4 regions of the Arthrobacter sp. TmtSoilC79 genome follow, and region 1 is predicted to be linked to each of the others. Evidence: riboswitches for the same ligand, from Rfam matches in the RefSeq annotation. Region 1 holds a riboswitch; each other region holds the start of a gene.
The links. A riboswitch is a leader RNA that binds a small molecule or an ion and turns the genes downstream of it on or off. The one in region 1 is predicted to bind cyclic di-AMP.
Positions count from the first base shown of each region.

Region 1 (4,566 bases):
CCTGCTGTGGCCTGGTCGCCGGAGGCCGAGGTGCGTCCGGTGGTCTGGGAAGCGCGCTGGACAACCTTGGGAGCTTCCTTCGTGGCCACTACGGGGCTTTCGAAGGAGACGGTTGCCGTGGGCTCTGCGGTGACTACCGCAGTGGTGACCATCTGCTGGGTGCTGGAGGCTTCCGACTTTGAAACATCGGTGTCTGCTGCCTGGGCCGGCAGACCAACGCTGAGGACGAGACCTGAGGCTGCTGCCAGGACGACAGCCTGGCGGCCGACGGTACCGGCGTTGGATGAAACAGCCTTGGAAAGCGAGTTCAAGGGGTTCGTACGAACCGATTCAGCGCGATGGCGCGCAGGGGTAGTGCGTGATGACACGTAGGTAGCCTCTCCCAATGCCTGCGAGGTGAGCTGTCGGATTCGGATGGGAGTCATCCGGCCGCGCTGCTTCAAGGAAGCTTTTGCGACTTAACCCCAAGGTCTTCTCACGAAGACCAGAAGTGGTTCCCCCGCCCCTGCCAGACGATTTATGCGAACGGACCTTGAGTAGTGGCAGAGCTAGGCAATCCACTCAAGTGCACCGGCCCCCTAAAAAGCCGATGCGCTTTGTACGGTACAACAGTTGAACGCGAATGTCACATTCAGGTCACGAGGCGTGTCACGAATGCGAGAGACGACCATCAAATGGACTAAAGCCAGCCCATGGGGTCAACAACTTCGCCGTTGACCTGTACTTCAAAGTGGAGGTGGCAACCGGTGGAGGCGCCAGTGGTACCGCTGAGCGCCACGGTGTCGCCGCGAGTGACCGTCTGGCCCACCTTGACGGTGAAGGACGACAGGTGGTTGTACGTGGTCTCAAGGCCGTTGCCGTGGTCGATGACCACGCGGTTGCCTCCGCCGTACTCGTGCCAACCGGCGAAGGTGACCTTGCCGGATGCTGCTGCGTGGACGGCCGTGCCGCACTGCGCCACGAAGTCCTGGCCGCGGTGGAAGTCGCCGGCGCCTCCGGTGAGGGGGCTGACGCGGTAGCCGAACGGGGAAGCTGTGGTCAGCGTGTCGAGGGGGCTGGCCATGGTGCCTGCAGAGGAGGCACGCTGGATGCTGCCCGCGGACTGGGCGCTGAGCAGTTGCTTCAACTTGCCGTCGGGGTCGGCGGCCGTGGCAACCGCTGCCCGGCTGAAGTCGATTTTGGCCGATGCGGCCGCGGAGACCTCCGGCTGGCTGCCACCGGATACTGCCAGGGCAGACTCGGTCTGGCCTGATTCCGAGGTGGCCATGACGGGGCTTGTGGCCGGCAGACCGACAGTCAAGGCGAGGCCGGTGGCGGCAAGCGCAACTCCGGCCTTTTGCCCGACGCCGCTGGCTGCAGCGAAGTCGGCAACCTGGCGCAGCGGGCTCTTACGGCGGCGAACCTGGCGTTCGGTGTCGCGTGGCCGGATCTCCGATACGACGCGGGCTGGCCGCAGCTCAGCAGCGGGGCCCGACGCGCGGCGACGGCCCCTGACGTTCTGCGTTGTCAAACTCTATTCCTCTCTAAAAAGCCTGCGAAGTTAGCTGTCGGATTCGGGTCAGAGAGTTTCAAGACCCGGCCCGCACGAAGCGCTCACGGCACACAGGTATCCCAAGAGGAACATGCGTAAATGGGCACTTCTGCTGCGGACTTCACCCCAAGGCTGCTTCTTTAGACAGCCGCTTGTGGTTCCCCCGCCTCTGCCAGTGGTGGATGGCACACCTGTTCCGCTGGCAGAGCTCGGCTCCGGAACAGGTAACGCTTTGGTATCAGCGCTAGTAGATAACTATAGGGGATTAAGGCCCGCAGTAATAAATTCGTTATCAACAGGAACGGGCATGCGGGCGGCAACCCCTTATCACTAATCCCGAAAAACCGCAGGTCACATGCGCGCCGGGCGTTCAAAAGTGAGATATGCCACCGTGCAGCAAGGCAGGGTTGTCAGCCAACAGAGACGAAGACGTGTGCCGCAACCTCAGGTGGAAGCTCCAGGGCACCTTCAATGCCTGGGACGCGGACGGAAATGTACTCCCCCACACGTTCCAGCGAGACCGCGGCACCGGGCCGGATTCCGCCCTCGTCCAACTGGGTAAGAAGCTCAGGCTCAACCTGGATGGGCTCCGCCAAGCGGGTGACCGCTACCCGGGAGTTCGCCGCGTAACCCTCCATGGCCTGCAGGAGGTTGACGTCCACGCGGGGGAAAGGCTGGGTGGCAAGACCGCCGAGCGCTTCCAGGCCCGGGATGGGGTTGCCGTACGGGGATTCTGTGGGGTGTTCCAGGAGTTCGTACAGGCGGCGCTCTACGCGCTCGCTCATCACGTGCTCCCAGCGACATGCTTCGTCGTGGACATAAGCCCAGTCCAAGCCAATGACGTCAGCCAGGAGCCGCTCCGCGAGGCGGTGCTTGCGCATGACCTCGGTGGCGCGCTTCCGCCCAACCTCGGTCAGTTCGAGGTGGCGGTCGTTGGAGACAATCACCAGGCCATCGCGCTCCATGCGTCCGATGGTCTGGGAAACCGTGGGTCCGGAGTGCCGCAGCCGTTCGGCGATGCGGGCCCTGAGAGCCACGATGTTTTCTTCTTCAAGCTCCAAAATGGTCCGAAGATACATCTCAGTGGTATCGATCAGATCCGTCATCCAGCTCAGCTCTCCTCGAACGCAGTTCCTTGCGTAATCTCCACCGTACAGCGTCCCTTGCCGGGGTAGGCGGAGTGCACCGCCGCCCCTTGAACGCCAACCCCTAGCCTAGCTTATTTGGAATTACTCTGGATAATTCCGGTCGCATATGGTTTGGCGGCGTTCCACGTGGCGGACTATGACGGCCACAGGTTCCTGCCGTCGCACCGGGTCAGGCAGAATTGGGATGTCGAAGGGGCAGTTGATGCCACCTGCCACGACCCATCTCTAGCCGATACCCATTGGAGCCACACGTGAGCGACAACAGCATCACCATTCCCGCCGATCTGCTGCCCAAGGATGGACGCTTCGGTGCCGGACCGTCCAAGGTCCGTCCCGAACAGATCGAGGCCCTGTCTGCCGCGTCGTCCACCATCCTGGGCACGTCCCACCGCCAGGCTCCGGTCAAGAACCTCGTGGGTTCGGTCCGCGAAGGACTCAGCCAGTTCTTCCGTGCCCCGGAGGGCTATGAAGTTGTCCTCGGCGTAGGCGGTTCCACGGCCTTCTGGGACGTCGCCGCCTTCGGCCTGGTCGAGAAGAAAGCACAGCACCTTTCCTTCGGTGAGTTCGGTTCGAAGTTTGCTGCCGCCACCAACAAGGCTCCCTTCCTGGATGCTTCCTCGATCATCAAGGCCGAGCCGGGCACCCGTCCGGTGTCCCAGGCCGAGGCCGGAGTCGACGTCTACGCCTGGCCCCAGAATGAGACCTCCACGGGCGTGGCCGCTCCCGTCAAGCGGGTCCAGGGCGCCGACGAAGGCTCCCTGGTCCTGGTCGATGCCACCTCCGCTGCAGGCGGGTTGGACGTAGACGTCGCCGAGTCCGACGTCTACTACTTCGCCCCGCAGAAGAACTTCGCCTCAGACGGTGGTCTCTGGCTGGGGCTGTTCTCCCCGGCCGCCCTGGAGCGCGCTGCACGGATCAAGGCGTCCGGCCGCTGGATCCCGGACTTCCTGGACCTGCAGACCGCCATTGACAACTCCAAGCTCAACCAGACGTACAACACTCCTTCGTTGTCCACCCTGGTCACCTTGGACGCCCAGGTGCAGTGGCTCAACAGCAACGGTGGCCTGGACTTCGCCAGCAAGCGCACTGCGGACTCGGCCAACCGCATCTACTCCTGGGCTGAGGCATCGGAGTACGCGACGCCGTTTGTCACCAATGCCGAAGACCGCTCCAATGTCATCGCCACCATCGACTTCGACGACTCCATTGATGCCGCAGCCATTGCCAAGGCCCTGCGTGCCAACGGTGTGGTGGACACGGAGCCTTACCGCAAGCTTGGCCGCAACCAGCTGCGCATTGCCACGTTTGTCGCCATTGAACCCGACGACGTTTCAGCCCTGCTTGCCAGCATCGACTACGTGGTGGGCGAACTGAAGAAGTAGGACCACAGACTGCCGGTCGGCGTCGTTCGGAGGGGTTCCGGACGACGCCGCCGCAGTTTAAGGCGCCTTATCCGCCCTGCCGGCCCACGCCGTCGTCGTCCTCCCCGGTGACGGGACGGGCCAGCAGCGACTCCACCCGGAAATGCTTGAGTCCACGCGCGCGGCGATCAAAGCGGAGGCGCAGCTGCTTTGCGCGGATGATCCAGACCAAACCCACGACGGCGGTGCTGACGCCGGCCAGCGCAGCGACGCCGACGGACCACCGAGGCCCGCCAACGTTGGCCACCCATCCCACCAGCGGCGCTCCGAGGGGAGTACCGCCCATGAAGATGGCCATGTACAAGGACATGACGCGCCCCCGCATGACAGCCTCGGTGGTGGATTGGACATAGCCGTTGGCACTGGTGATCAATGTCAGGGCGAACAGACCGCAAGGAATCAGGGCCAGGCCAAAGAGCACGGCGTTGGGAGCCAGTGCTGCCAAGGCGCTGGCGACACCGAAACC
Region 1 covers NZ_AP046051.1:3,616,209-3,620,774, forward strand. Annotated here, with positions in the region: gene AC6JA3_RS16455 (C40 family peptidase) at 1-368, opposite strand, end outside; cyclic di-AMP (ydaO/yuaA leader) riboswitch at 373-534, opposite strand; gene AC6JA3_RS16460 (M23 family metallopeptidase) at 680-1,510, opposite strand; cyclic di-AMP (ydaO/yuaA leader) riboswitch at 1,515-1,729, opposite strand; gene AC6JA3_RS16465 (iron-dependent transcriptional repressor DtxR) at 1,942-2,637, opposite strand; gene serC (phosphoserine transaminase) at 2,931-4,061, shown strand; gene AC6JA3_RS16475 (MFS transporter) at 4,129-4,566, opposite strand, start outside.

Region 2 (4,566 bases), 650 kb from region 1:
GCCAAGCACGACGGCGGGGCGCGAGGCCGTTGCCGACGCGGAGGACGTGAGGGGTGCTACTGCTTGCCACCAGCGGCGGTGGTCGGTGCCGTCCCCGTCAAAGCGGCCCGTCCAAGGTGTGGGGCTGACGTCGACAGTGGGGATGCTGCTGGTTTCCATGCCTTAAGCACACCCGAAGGCGGGCACTAAAACCAGCGATCCAATCACCCGGGTGTCCGGAATCCCGGACTTCCCTACTTGACCCCCAACAACTCCTCCACAGTTCCGATGCCGAAGAACAGCAGGAAGGCAGCTGCCACGGCCCACATGAGGGGGTGGACTTCACGGGCGCGGCCCTGGAAAGTGCGGATGAGGACGTAGGAGATGAAGCCCGCACCAAGGCCGTTGGCGATCGAGTACGTGAACGGCATCAGGGAAATGGTCAGGAAGGCCGGGATGCCAACGCCCCAGTCCTGCCAATCGATCTTGCCCACCTGCGAAACCATCATGAAGCCCACAACCACCAGGGCCGGGGCTACGGCTTCGAACGGGACAAGGTTGATGAGCGGGGTGAAGAACATGGCCACCAGGAACAGCAAGCCGGTGACGATCGAGGCGAGGCCGGTGCGGGCGCCTTCGCCGATCCCGGCGCCGGACTCGACAAAGATCTGGTTGGAGGAAACCGAAGCGCCGCCGCCCACGATCGCCCCGAGGGCATCGACTTGGAGGACGCGGTCAACGTTGGGGATGTTGCCGTCCTTGTCCACCGTTCCGGCCTCGTTGGCCAGGCCCACCATGGTGCCCATGGCGTCGAAGAAGATGCTCAGCAGGATCACGAACGCCAGGAGTGCCGCGGCGATGAACCCCAAGTGCTCGAAGGCGCCGAACGGGTTGGCCTTGCCAATGAGGGACAGGTCCGGGGCGCCCCACTCCGAAAGGGTGGGGGCAACCAGGGACCAGCCGCGGGGGTTGACGTTCTTGCCGTCAAAGCTGGGGCCGATGTGGAGGGTGAATTCGAGGATGGCGGCCAGTGCAGTGGAAACCACAATGCCGATCAGGATGGCGCCGCGGACCTTGCGGACCACCAGCGCGATGGTCAGGATCAGGCCCACTGCGAACACCAGGGTAGGCCAGCCCATGAGCTTGCCATCCACGCCAAGTCCCAGGGGAACCGTGGTTCCGGCAGCATCCGGAATCCGCCGGACAAACCCTGCATTGACCAGCCCGATCAACGCAATGAAGAGACCAATGCCCACCACGATGGCGGTCTTCAGGGCTTCCGGAACGGCCTTGAACACGGCAGTGCGGAAACCGGTGAGCACCAGGATGAGCATGGTCACACCGGACAACACCACAAGGCCCATCATGTCCGGCCAGGTCAGTTGCGGGTGCGAGGCCACTGTTACGGCGACGAACGCGTTGACGCCCAATCCTGTTGCCACGGCGAACGGGTGCTTTGCCCAGGCGCCCATGAGGATGGTCAGGATGCCCGCTACGAACGCCGTGGTGGCGGCGACGGCGGTGAATCCGAGGGACGCCCCGCTCGAATCAGCCCCGGAGAGGATCAACGGGTTCAGCACCACGATGTAGCTCATGGCGAAGAACGTCGCGAAGCCGCCACGAATTTCCCGTGAGTACGTGGATCCACGTTCAGTAATTTTGAAGTAGCGGTCTACTGCCGAACCTTGTTTAAGCATGAAGGACTCCGGGGATCGAGGGGAGTGTGCTTTCAAATCCTATGCGGTCCGGTAAAGGGCCTCCGGACGATTCGCCTAGTCTGTAAGGAAGCCAACACTAGGAGAAACCGCCCCATGCGTACCATCCGCCCGCTTCTGGCCGCCGTCGTCGCCGCTCTTGCCTTCGCCTCTGCCCTGCTGTTTTCCGCGGCCCCGGCATCTGCCCACGACGTCGCAGAATCCACGACGCCGGCCAACGGCACAGTGGTGGCGGAAGTTCCGGCGTCGGTCTCCATAACGTTCAACAACCGGCCGCTCGCGATCGGTTCGGGCGTGACGGTCACGGCGGCCGGCGAAAACTGGGCCGACGGCCCTGTGGAAATCATCGACAACCAGGCCGTTCAGAAGCTGCGCGAAGGCGCTCCCGCCGGCGAATATACGGTCGTGTGGCGCGTCGTCAGCAGCGATTCCCACCCCATCGAGGGCACCTTTACGTTCACCGCCACCGCAGGAAGCACGACGCCGGGTGGCTCGGCAGGTGCCTCGCCGTCGGCCCCGGCTTCATCCTCCGCAGCTGTGCCCACCGCAGGAACCGGGGCGCCGGGAACGGGCAAGAGCGAGCCTGCCGCCGACGCCTCCCAGCCCTTCCCCTGGAGCATTGTTGGGCTGGCAGTGGTTGCTGTTGGTCTCGTTATTTTTCTGGCTGTTACTGCACGCCGGAAACTGGCTGCGTCAAACGACTCTGAGGGCGATTCCGCCGCGGAATAACGGGGTTTTCTACGTAGCTGCGAAGATCTCGAAATGGTCACCGCGACACGCCAGAGGCGCGGTTCTCGTTACTTAAATGTGACTTCGGCGTGATCATCGCGTAGGGTTGTACCTGTGCCTGTTCCACGTAGCGGGCACTTCCGGCCTGATTGCCTAGCTCTGCCGCAGTCCGGAATCCGTTCGCAGACAAACCTTACGGCAGAGACGGGGAACCCATTTTAGGTCGCTTTCGAGCGTGCCTTGGGGTGAAGTCACGAAGCTTCCGCGTAACAGCGGGGCGTAGTGGCCGGGTGACTCCCATCCGAATCCGACAGCTAACCTCGCAGGCATCGGGAGAGGCTCTTTCATGTCTTCACGCATTCTTCGCGGCCGTCGTAAGGCGGACAGCGTACGTCCTAATCCGTTCATCTCGATCTCCAAGGCAGTCGCCAGCAACGCTTCCGGCGCTGGCCGCCAGGCAGCTGTCATCGCAGCAGCCTCTGGCCTTGTCCTGACCGGCTCCATTGCTGCCCACGCAGCTGAAGCTCCGGTTCAGCGGGACTCCAGCCCCGCCACGGTCGCTGAGACCGTTTCCGAGGCTCCCACCCAGGTTGTGACCGCACTGGCCACCGCCACCGTCAACTTCGAGCGTCCTGCTGTTGCTTCCGTAGCAGCTCCGGTCATCGAAAAGCCGGCTCCGGTTGCTCCGGCTCCCGTCGCCAAGAAGGCTGCAGTCACCACCGCAGCTGCAACGGCTCCTGTTGCCAAGGCTGCTGCTGCCGCTCCGGCCGCCGCTGCTCCTGCTCCTGCAGCAGCTGCTGCCCCGGCTGTCGGTGGCGTCAACGCTGCCATGGTTGCCTCGGCTTACGCCCAGATCGGCATCATGCAGGACTGCACCGCCATGGTGGAGCGGGCCCTCGGTTCCGCAGGCATCCCTGTTGGCGACCTCGGTCCCATGCAGTTCATGAACTACGGCAAGGTTGTCAGCTCACCCCAGCCCGGTGACATGATCGTCCAGTCCGGCCACGTTGCCATCTACATCGGCAACGGCCAGGCAATCAGCGGTGGCATCAACGGCAACCAGACCGGTATCCACCCGATCAGCTGGTTGACTGCTACGGGTCCCCTGACCTACGTACGCGCTGGCGCATAAAGCCTCACGCTTCAGTTCAAAGGCCGGTGTCTTCGAAGAACCAATCTTCGAGGACACCGGCCTTTGGCGTTAAGTTATGTGAGTAAAAGTTCAGAGTCAGGTTCGACGCCGGTAGGGCGCGCCATGAATCCCGGCGCAGGCGGGGCCTTCTTCGCCCAAACGGCGCTTCAGGGGCGGCCCCGGAGCCATTGTCCGCTAAGCGGTGGCTATGCCCGGCCCTGCGGCAAGGGCGACCCTGGATGAGATCGTCTGGCCTACGGCCTTTGCCTGCCGAAGCACTTCCTTCGGTGTGGGCGTGATGAGTTCGCCGACTCCGACGAGGTGCATTCCGACAGCCCGCATGGCCGCGGCCAGGTTCTGGCCGATCGCTATGCCCAGTTCCGCCAGCATGCGGCGCAACTGGCTCTGCGCACAGCGTGTCACCACAATGTGGTCGGCCAAAAGGACGCCGCTGGCAGTGTGCACAGCCCATTGGCGGCGCGTGGATTCCAAGGGGCCGGAGGCGTGGAGCCCTGTCCTGAGGCCGGCAGTGGTCATACTGGCGGCCAGGCCGTAGCCAATCTGCTGGGAGGGGTCCGAGCCCAGGAAATCAAGGCGCACCGCCCGTGTGGTGCTGCGGACGTCCAAGTGATGGCTGGCGGCGTAGTTCCGCAGGTGGCGGAGGATCTCGTTGCGTTCCTGCATGGCTGCGGGATCGCCGGCATCACAGCGTTGAAGCATGCCTGTGTGGACTGAAGGGCCAGTTGCCGACAACGCACCGAACCCGTCCACCACTATGGAGCCCACGCCGTAGCGGCTGAGCTCACTGGCAACTGCCAAGCCGGACAGGCCGGCTCCGATGACCACGGTGGTGGTGCGTTCCGTGGCGGAATCAGGCGTGAGTGACACTGCTTGGTTCCTCCTTGACGTGTGTGCCGTTCGGCATCGCGTGGGCTCGCGTCCGAGTCCCCAAGCGGCCGCAAATAAATGGCCGGAGTGTGGTTTGGAACACGTTTGCCGGCCATTCGGTGA
Region 2 covers NZ_AP046051.1:4,269,075-4,273,640, reverse strand. Annotated here, with positions in the region: gene hutG (formimidoylglutamase) at 1-159, opposite strand, end outside; gene AC6JA3_RS19560 (NCS2 family permease) at 234-1,676, opposite strand; gene AC6JA3_RS19555 (copper resistance CopC family protein) at 1,791-2,423, shown strand; cyclic di-AMP (ydaO/yuaA leader) riboswitch at 2,598-2,766, shown strand; gene AC6JA3_RS19550 (NlpC/P60 family protein) at 2,770-3,555, shown strand; gene AC6JA3_RS19545 (NAD(P)/FAD-dependent oxidoreductase) at 3,751-4,443, opposite strand.
Region 2: it holds a riboswitch for cyclic di-AMP, as region 1 does, so the genes downstream of both, AC6JA3_RS19550 (NlpC/P60 family protein) here and AC6JA3_RS16460 (M23 family metallopeptidase) in region 1, are expected to answer to the same signal.

Region 3 (4,566 bases), 3.3 Mb from region 1:
CCCGGCGTTGGCCATGTGGCCCAACACATGCGACCCAAAGCCGTGGCCGACGCCATCCGGAGTTTCGTCGCCGCCACAACGCCGCACCGCTAAGCGCTGACGCGCTGATGCTCTATCGCTCAAATGCGCTGACGCGCTAATGCACTGACCCACGACGCCGGCGCCTGGCTTGGGCGTGCTTGTTGAGTCCGCTCCTCCCGGCTAGGCTGGCAAAGCAAGCGCATTAGTAAGTTTGCTTACGAAAGGGCTGATTGTGACTGATAAAGACTCAAATGAGGAAACCCAGGGCTTCGGAGCAACCGGCGCTACAGGGCCGTTCGACACGACCGCCGACGCCGATAGCATCCACGAGGATCCTGACATGCGCCAGGACGAGGACGACGATCCCGCCGCCTCTGCCAACCCCGATCCCCTCGATGGGAACGTCACCGGCCTGGAACCTGGCGGTGGAGTGCCGCCGGGAGAAACCCCGCCGGCCGAGGGCAGCATGAGCAGCGATCAAGGACACGAAGAGTAACGCTCCGCCTCGGCTGAACGGCCAGGCTGAAAGTCCAAGCGGGACGTCCATGCAGGCCAGCCAAGCGGAACGTCCATGCAGGTCGGCTGAGCGGGTCGGCTGCGCAGTCCGGGCAGGCCAGCTACGGCAACCTCAGGATCTCCCCGAGGTCGTACGCAGCCGGCTCTTCCAGTTGTGAGTAGGTGCAGCTTTCGGGGGTCCGGTCCGGCCGCCACCTGCGGAACTGGGTGGTGTGCCGGAACCTGTCCCCCTCCATGTAGTCGTACGCCACCTCGATCACCAGTTCGGGACGCAATGGCACAAAGGAGAAATCCTTGCCTCCGCTCCACCGGCTTTGGGCGCCCGGCATCCTGGACCCCGCAACACCCTCACCCTGGCTGGCCCACTCGCCCCACGGGTGCTCGCTGAGGTCCACCTGGTAAGGCTCAAGCTCTGCCACCAGGCTTTCCCTCCTCGCCATGGGGAAGGAGGCAACCACCCCGACGTGCTGGAGTTTGCCGGCGTCGTTATAAAGACCCAACAACATGGACCCCACGACCTTAGCGGTCTTGTGCCACCTGAATCCGGCCACCACGCAGTCGGCGGTGCGCTCGTGCTTGGTCTTGAACATCACGCGCTTGTTGGGCTGGTATGTCCCATCCAACGGCTTGGACAGGACGCCATCCAGGCCTGCGCCTTCCAATTGCACGAACCACTCCTGCGCCCGGTCGAGGTCGTTGACTGCGGGAGTGACGTAAACGGGCGGCTCTGCTGCCTTGAGCGCACGCTCAAGGATGGCGCGACGCTCCGAGAACGGCCTGCCCATCAGATCGTCGTCGCCGAGGGCAAGGATGTCGAACGCAACCATCGACGCCGGAGTCTTTTCGGCCAGCATCCTCACCCGGCTGTCCGCGGGATGGATCCGTTGCTGCAGGACCTCGAACTCAAGCCGGCTGCCCTCGATCAGGACAATCTCGCCGTCGATCACGCATTTGTCCGGGAGGTTCTTCCGCAGAGCTTCCACCAGTTCAGGGAAGTAGCGGGTCATGGGCTTCTCGTTGCGGCTGCCCAGGACGATTTCATCCCCGTCCTTGAAGACGATGGTCCTGAAGCCGTCCCATTTGGGCTCGTAGTGCCCAACGTCCGGGATGGCGGGGACGGATTTGGCAAGCATGGGCGAGACGGGTGGCATCACGGGCAGGTCCATAAACAATGTCTACCTGCCGGTGCACGCCGAAGCTAGTCTTAGGCGATGGATATCTTGGCCGTGTTGGCGGCCGTACTTGGAGTTCCCGCCCTCCTGGCCATGGCTTGGTACTGGGTTTCCCGGCAGAACCGCCGGGGTGTCAGGCGTGCCGCAGCCGGCGGGATGCTGGGAATCGCCGACGAGATCTTCCGACCGGAAACGCACCAGGCCCACCAGATCCAAAGGATCCAGCACGAGCTCCCGGCGCCCGCTCCGGCCCCGAAGCCTAAGGGCTAAGGCCCTCCCGCCTGCAGAGACCTACCGTCCGTTATATTAATGTGACTTTACTTTCCTGCTCATGTACCGTCGTAGGGCGACCCGTATGTCCGCTGGGCCGCTTCCGGAATGACGCCGAGCTCTGCCGCACTCCGGAATCCGCCAGACCCGCGGCAGAGGCGGGGGACCCACAAGTTCCCGGACTTTTCCAAGTCCTTGGGGTGAAGCCGCTACTGCGGCCGGACGGCCTCGTCCGAACCCGACAGCTAACCTCGAAGGCGTTGAGAGGCAACCACCATGTCCCCAACCATGGATCAGCCGCGCCGCGCCCGAATTGACGGCGAGCGCACCAAGCCAACCGGACGCCGTCGGGCCCAACCCAGCGGATCCGGTATCAGCCTGCAGCCGGATTCCGGCACGACCAGGACTGCCGCACCCGAAATTTCAGGCACGACGCCGGACGCCCCCGCTGCGGCGGCGCCTACCATCGCGACGCCCACCACGCGTGCGGCTGCGCGTGCAGCCGAGCGGGAACGGGCCGCGCAAGCAGAAGCCCGCGCATCCACCACGCCCGGGCCTCCGACAGCCGCCATTCCCATCGTCCAGGCTCCCAAGCAGCCGGCAAACCCCCTGACCACCACACCGGAGCCGGCCACAGCCGCCATTCCCATCGTCGAGGCTTCCGGGCAGCCGGCAAACCCCCTGACCACCTCGCCGGAGCCGGCCACGGCCGCCATTCCGATCGTCCAGGCTCCCAAGCAGCCGGCAAACCCCCTGACCACCTCGCCGGAGCCGGCCACAGCCGCCATTCCGACCGTCAACGCTCCCAAGCAGCCGGCAAACCCCCTGCCCACCACACCGGAGCCGGCCACAACCGCCATTCCACTGGTGTCCGCAGATCCGGCGCCTGAAGCCACCCCCGAATCCCACACAGTGCCTGTACCCGTCTCGGCTGCACCTGCTTTGCAGGCTCGCGCCACATCCCCGGCGCGGGTTGCTGCGGCAGCCACGGCATCGGCTTTCCTGGCAAGCCGAAAGGATGTTAGGGAACAGTCCGGCGTCACCGCTGGTTCACGCTCCGGGCAGGGTTCACGATCAGGGCTGGGCGGGTCCCCGCTTGGCCGGGAGCCCCAGGCAGTCCTGCAGAAGGCGGCTTCGGTCAAGCACATGAGCCAGCGCATGGCCGTAGTGGCAGGCGCGCTCGGCCTGGTCCTGACGGCCGGCACTGTGGGGCAGGCCCTTGAGTTGCCGTTCTTCGGCCAGGAGGCGCCCGCCCAGGAAGCCAGCGGTGCCGACAGGAATTCGGGTTCCGCATCACCAGCCCCCAGTGCTTCCTACTCCAGGGCTTCTTCTCCGTCTGCCTCAGCTGCTGCGACGTCAGCGGCCGGCCAACCGGCCACGGTTCCGGAGGCACCTGCGCCAGTGTCGCCGTCGTCCGTTCCCACGCCTAAGGTTTCCTTGGCTGACCCCGTCTGGGTCCCATCCGCAGTGCCGGCGACCATCGCTGCGGCACCGGGCACCAGTCAGGTACCCACGCCCTCGGCGCCTGCACCGGCACCGTCCGACGTGCCATCGGACACCATCACTACGCCGCCGGCCACGCCTGCGCCGACCACCCCGGCACCCACCACCCCTCCGGCTACCTCGACGCCCACGCCAACACCAACCCCTACCCCCACCCAGACCTCCAAGCCCAAGCCAACGGGCAAGCCCGGCGCGTCCACGCCGGCGCCCACGCAGTCTGCGCTCGACGAGATCCTTGACGCAGCAAAGGACGCCCTCAAATGAGCACGCGCCTGCCCCGCATCACCACCCACGCCGGATGGCACAGCCGGTACTGCAGCAGCAGCCGCACGGCCACGTTCCGGCGTCGGTTGGGCCGTTGGAGCTGCCAGCGCTTGGGGCGCTCGTAACGGGCACGGTTTAGCGCAGTTCACTGAGGCAGGCACCCACAATGGGTGCCTGCCTCAATCGCGTTCAGCGCCCCGTTCAGCGCCCCGTTCAGTGCTCAGATCCGCGGCCGGCCGGCCCATCGGCGGGCTTTCAAGGCGGCGTGCAGTTCGAGGCGGATCGAGCCGCTGAGTGGGTCAGCACCGATCAGCTGGCGGATCCGTCCCAGCCTGTTGTAGATGCTGCTCCTGTGGAGGTGAAGCTTGGCGGCGACGTCCTGTACTGAACCGTCGCTGTCATATAGCAGTTCCAGGACAGGCAGGAGTTCGCCGTTCTTGTCCTGGTCCTCCAGGGTCCGGAAGTGCACGGAGCCGGTGTCATCCCAGCCGCCCGGCGCCAGGAGTCGGTCGAAGAGCTGATAGACACCCACGTTCCGGCTGTCCACGAGCTCACCGAGAGGCCTGTCCACAGCTGCCGCCTGCGCCGCAACCTTCGATTGCCGGTACGCCCCCGCCAGTTGACGTATCACTTGGAACGGCTCGCTGATGCCCAGGATCACGCGGTCCACAGTCCGTCCGGCGCGCTTGGCGAGTTCCAGTTGGTAGTGCACCAGCACCTGCGCATGGTCCGCCCGGCCACCGGACTCGCGGAACAGCACCACTGAATGCGTTTCGGTTCCTGCGCTGAACAACGCGGCGTTGACACCGATGGTGGACTG
Region 3 covers NZ_AP046051.1:327,775-332,340, reverse strand. Annotated here, with positions in the region: gene AC6JA3_RS01635 (alpha/beta fold hydrolase) at 1-93, shown strand, start outside; gene AC6JA3_RS01630 (DUF6480 family protein) at 254-517, shown strand; gene AC6JA3_RS01625 (ATP-dependent DNA ligase) at 639-1,703, opposite strand; gene AC6JA3_RS01620 (hypothetical protein) at 1,749-1,979, shown strand; cyclic di-AMP (ydaO/yuaA leader) riboswitch at 2,109-2,253, shown strand; gene AC6JA3_RS01615 (hypothetical protein) at 2,256-3,746, shown strand; gene AC6JA3_RS01610 (PucR family transcriptional regulator) at 3,967-4,566, opposite strand, start outside.
Region 3: it holds a riboswitch for cyclic di-AMP, as region 1 does, so the genes downstream of both, AC6JA3_RS01615 (hypothetical protein) here and AC6JA3_RS16460 (M23 family metallopeptidase) in region 1, are expected to answer to the same signal.

Region 4 (4,566 bases), 270 kb from region 1:
GCTGGAGCGTCCAGTCGGTTGAGCAGCTCACCCAGCCGGTCCTGAAGCGCCTGGACTTGTTGGGCGTGCTGTTGAACATGCCGTAATTGCCGGTCCAGCAGGACACGCATGGAACCGAGATCATCATCATCGTTCCCGGGTCCATCCAGCGCTGTCGTAATGGAAGCAAGCGGAATCCCGAGCATGTGAAGGGCCCTGATCCGGTACAGTCGTCGAAGATCGCCCTCCCCGTACCGTCGATGACCGGAAGGCGTCCGGCCGCTCGCGGTCAGCAGGCCGATCTCATCGTAGTGATGGAGCGTCCGCACGCTGACTCCGCAGGCTTTGGCGAGTTCGCCGATACTCCACTGTCCGCTCTCCGCTGTTCCCATGGGAACTACGCTAAATCCTCACGTAACGTCAGGTGCAAGCCTTCTTCGGCCAGCCACATACCCGCCGATATGCCCGGCGAGTCCAGCGGCAGCCATCACGGCTCCTTCAAGCCAGCGGTCCGCCGTCGTCATTACCGGCAGGATCGCAAGCGCAGCCGTACTCAGCAGCGTCGTCAGGAGAAGCATGACCGGTCCTTGGATGCGCAGGCGGGTAGTCGAGGCCATGAGGGCAAGGGCGATGAAGTTCGCCGGCAAAGGATCCACGACACTGCGGAGCAGCACGAAGAACAGGGCATAAAGCAGCGTCCACGCCACCGCACCAAGCACACGCCCGGGAAGGCCGGTTCCGGGAGCCGTCCGGTCCCGTCCTGGCCGAAGCTCCCTGACGGGAAAACGTCCGGGGCGAAGGTCTCGGGTCAGCCGCGCCATGCCCCGCAGGTCGGCAAGCGCGGTTCGTACGACGTCGACACTTGAGTTGGGGTCATCGGTCCAGTCGACCGGGACTTCATGAATGCGTAAACCACAGCGTTCGGCGATGACGAGGAGCTCGGTGTCAAAAAACCAGCCGTCGTCCTTGGTATGCGGGAGGAGAAGGTGCGCAACGTCCGCGCGGACGGCTTTGAATCCGCACTGGGCATCGGAAATGCGTGTGCCCAGGACGGCGCGGAGCAGGGCGTTGTAGCTGCGGGAGGTGAATTCGCGGCCACCACTGCGGACCACGCGCGAGGCAGGTGCCAGGCGCGTGCCGACAGCCAGGTCGGAGTGGCCTGAAAGCAGCGGCGCAAGGAGGGGAGCCAAGGCGGACAAGTCGGTGGACAGATCCGCTTCCATATAGGCCAGCACGGGTGACGGTGAGGATTGCCAGAGGCGGCGGAGGGCGTTTCCGCGCCCTCTTTCCTGGAACCGGACCACCCGCAGTTCCGGAAGTTCCCGTGCCAGGCGTTCGGCGATCCTCAGGGTGCTGTCCGTGCTGGAGTTGTCAGCGACCGTGATCCGGAAGGTGTGCGGAAAAGTGCCGGAGAGATGGCCGTGAAGCGTGCGGAGGTTCTTCTCCAGGTGCGCTTCCTCATTGAACACGGGGACGGTGAGATCGAGGACCGGGACGCCGGCCCCGGTGTCCACGGGGGAGCGCCTTGGCAACTGCGGGTTCTCCGGCCTTACGTTGGGGAGTTCCGGCTGCGAAGCAAGCAACGCCCCGCCACCGAAGCGCGCGGAGTGGAACCGTCGTGGGGGAGCGCTGGTGGTTGGATTTGTGAGCGTCATATCTCCAGCATGGGCTGGCCGATTATGAGGGCTTTAGGCGGAAGCTGTGACGTCACTGTGAGCTACGGCGGTCACCTGTGAAATGCAAAAACCGCGCCGGTTCCCGCCGTTCGCTCCAGTGGGGACTGGTGCGATCGGCGGCAACCGGCGCGGTCTTCAAACTGCCTGGTTTAGTACCAGTTGTTGGCCAGGTGGAAGGCCAGGGCGGCCGACGGGGATCCGTAGCGCTCCTTGATGTAGTTCAGGCCCCATTTGATCTGGGTCTGGTAGTTGGTCTGCCAGTCAGCACCGGCAGAGGCCATCTTGGAAGCAGGCAGGGACTGGACGATGCCGTACGCGCCGCTGGAAGCGTTTGTGGCAGTGGTCTTCCAGTTGGATTCCTTCTCCCACAAGGTGTTCAGGGCAGTCATTTCGCCGGCGCTCCAGCCGTAGCTGCCCAGGATGCTTGCGGCGTAGGCCTTGGCAGCGGCGGGGTCATCCACGGCTTTCGGGGCTGCAGCAGCGGCCTCGGCGGCGGCGGCGGCAGCAGCGGCGTCGGCGGCCTGCTTGGCTGCAGCGTCAGCAGCTGCCTTCTCCGCAGCGGCTTGGTCGGCGGCGGCCTTCTCGGCGGCAGCCTTTTCAGCAGCAGCCTGATCGGCGGCGGCCTTCTCGGCGGCAGCCTTTTCAGCAGCGGCCTTGTCCACGGCGGCCCGGTCGGCAGCGCCCTTTGCGGCGGCTGCGTCCAAGGAAGCGGAGATTTCGGCTGTCTTGTTGGTGCTGACCTGGGCAGCTGCCTGGGTCTCTGCAACGCGGCTGGCCTCAGGGAGGTTCAGGGTGGCGTTGGCAGCAGTACCGAGCGATGCGACGCCCAACGCGGCGGCCACGACGCCGGCAACAACCGACATGCGGTGGCCGGACTTACCTTGGCGGGCAGCGTTCTTGAGGACGGTTTGCGACTTGGTCAACGGTGCGTTGTGCTCATCGCGGTGACGCGCGGAAGGGCGCGTCTGATCGTTAAATTCAGACATGTGTGATTACCTCTCAGCGCCTGCGGAGTTAGCTGTCGGGTTCGGATGAGGTCATCCGGCCGCGCATGTCGCTGCGGCTTCACCCCAAGGGCCCGGCATGATGCCTGGGCCCGGAGACTCTGGGTCCCCCGTCTCTGCCTCGGAGTAAGAACGGACTCCGGGAAGTGGCAGAGCTCGGCGCATCCCGGATGCGGGCCAGTTGGGGCGACCCACCCTTTCGACGGTACAGGAGGAATTCGCAGAAGTCACATTTAGGTAACAGAGATCACGGCGCCGGTGAGTCGCCTTGCCGTGTTCGTTACATCTCTTCGGCGGTGACGGTAGGTAGCCGCAGGGCGAATTCGGTTCGACCCGGACGCGACGTGACCTCCACGCTACCGCCGTGCGCTTCCACGATGGATTCCACGATCGACAACCCCAGCCCCGACGTCCCTTCAGACCCCGATCTCGCGGCATCCGCCCGGGCAAAGCGGGAGAAGATCCGGCCTTGGAAATCCTCTGGAATGCCCGGCCCGTTGTCTGTCACGGTCACCACTGCGCTGCCATCGGCGGACAGCATGACGGCCGTAACCACGGTAGTGCCGGCATCGGTGTGTTTGCGGGCATTGGACAAAAGATTGGCCAGGACCTGGTGCAGCTGGGTGGAGTCGCCGCGGACCGTGACGGGTTCGTCCGGCAGTTGCAGTTGCCATATGTGGTCCGGCGCCATGACCTTCTCATCACTGACCGTTTCGATCACCAACTGGGTGAGGTCCACATCGGTAACCTTGACCGGTTGGCCCTCGTCCAACCTGGCGAGCAGCAGGAGATCCTCCACCAGCGTTGTCATCCGCTCTGACTGGCTTTGCACGCGGGCCAGGGATTTGCGGCCGTCGTCAGTGAAGCTTTCGGTCATCCTCAGCAGTTCGGTGTAACCGCGGATGGCAGTGAGCGGCGTTCGGAGCTCGTGTGAGGCGTCCGCGACGAACTGGCGTACCTTGGTTTCGCTTTCCTGGCGGGCGTCCAAAGCGCTGGAGACGTTGTTCAGCATCAGGTTCAGGGCATGGCCTACGCTGCCCACTTCCGTTCCGGGATGGGCGGCCGACGGCGGTACGCGCACCGCAAGTGCCACTTCACCGGCGTCGAGCGGAAGACGTGAAACCTTGGTGGCCACCTCGGAGAGCTGCTCCAGAGGCCGCATGGTCCGGCGGATGATGACGGTGCCGGCGAGGCCGATGACCACCAGTCCGCCCAGCGAGACCAACACCATTGTCCAGACCAGTGAGGCCTCGGCGCTCTGTTTGTCCGCGAGAGGCAGACCCGTGACGATCACGTCGCCATAGGGTGCCTCGACCGCTACCAGCCGATAGTCCCCGTTGGAGAGGGAACGATCCACCGGATCACCGCTCTTGGGCAGCGCCAACAGCACTTGCTCATCCGCGGGGGACAGCCCAACACGGTTGCCTTGGGCGTCAATGAGCCCTGAACTGCGGACAGTGGACCCGTCGATCCTGGCGTTGAGTGTTCCGGCGGCCTGACCCCTGGCCTCCAGCGGGTCCGGTTTCCCCGAAGGTGAGGAGGGAAAGTTCGACGGCGGCCTGCCGAAGTCATTCGCGCGGCTGGACGCCTGCTCGAGCTGCCTGTCGAGCTGCTTGTTGAACACCATGTCCATGGAGGCGTAGCTGACCACACCTACCGCCCCGCAGATAGCGACCAGCAGTGCCATCGCCACCAGGACCAGCCGGGTACGCAAATGCCACGTGGAGGGGTTCAGCCAGCTGCGGCCGGATTTTCTGGCCACTCCTGAAAGTGTGCTCAACGCCTAGTCCGCGGGCTTGATGACGTAGCCGGCGCCGCGAATGGTGTGGATCATCGGCGGATGGTTGGCTTCGATTTTCTTGCGAAGGTATGAAATGTAGAGCTCCACGATGTTGGCTTGCCCACCG
Region 4 covers NZ_AP046051.1:3,888,083-3,892,648, reverse strand. Annotated here, with positions in the region: gene AC6JA3_RS17785 (MerR family DNA-binding transcriptional regulator) at 1-371, opposite strand, end outside; gene AC6JA3_RS17780 (glycosyltransferase) at 390-1,634, opposite strand; gene AC6JA3_RS17775 (aggregation-promoting factor C-terminal-like domain-containing protein) at 1,805-2,641, opposite strand; cyclic di-AMP (ydaO/yuaA leader) riboswitch at 2,647-2,807, opposite strand; gene AC6JA3_RS17770 (sensor histidine kinase) at 2,940-4,439, opposite strand; gene AC6JA3_RS17765 (response regulator transcription factor) at 4,443-4,566, opposite strand, start outside.
Region 4: it holds a riboswitch for cyclic di-AMP, as region 1 does, so the genes downstream of both, AC6JA3_RS17775 (aggregation-promoting factor C-terminal-like domain-containing protein) here and AC6JA3_RS16460 (M23 family metallopeptidase) in region 1, are expected to answer to the same signal.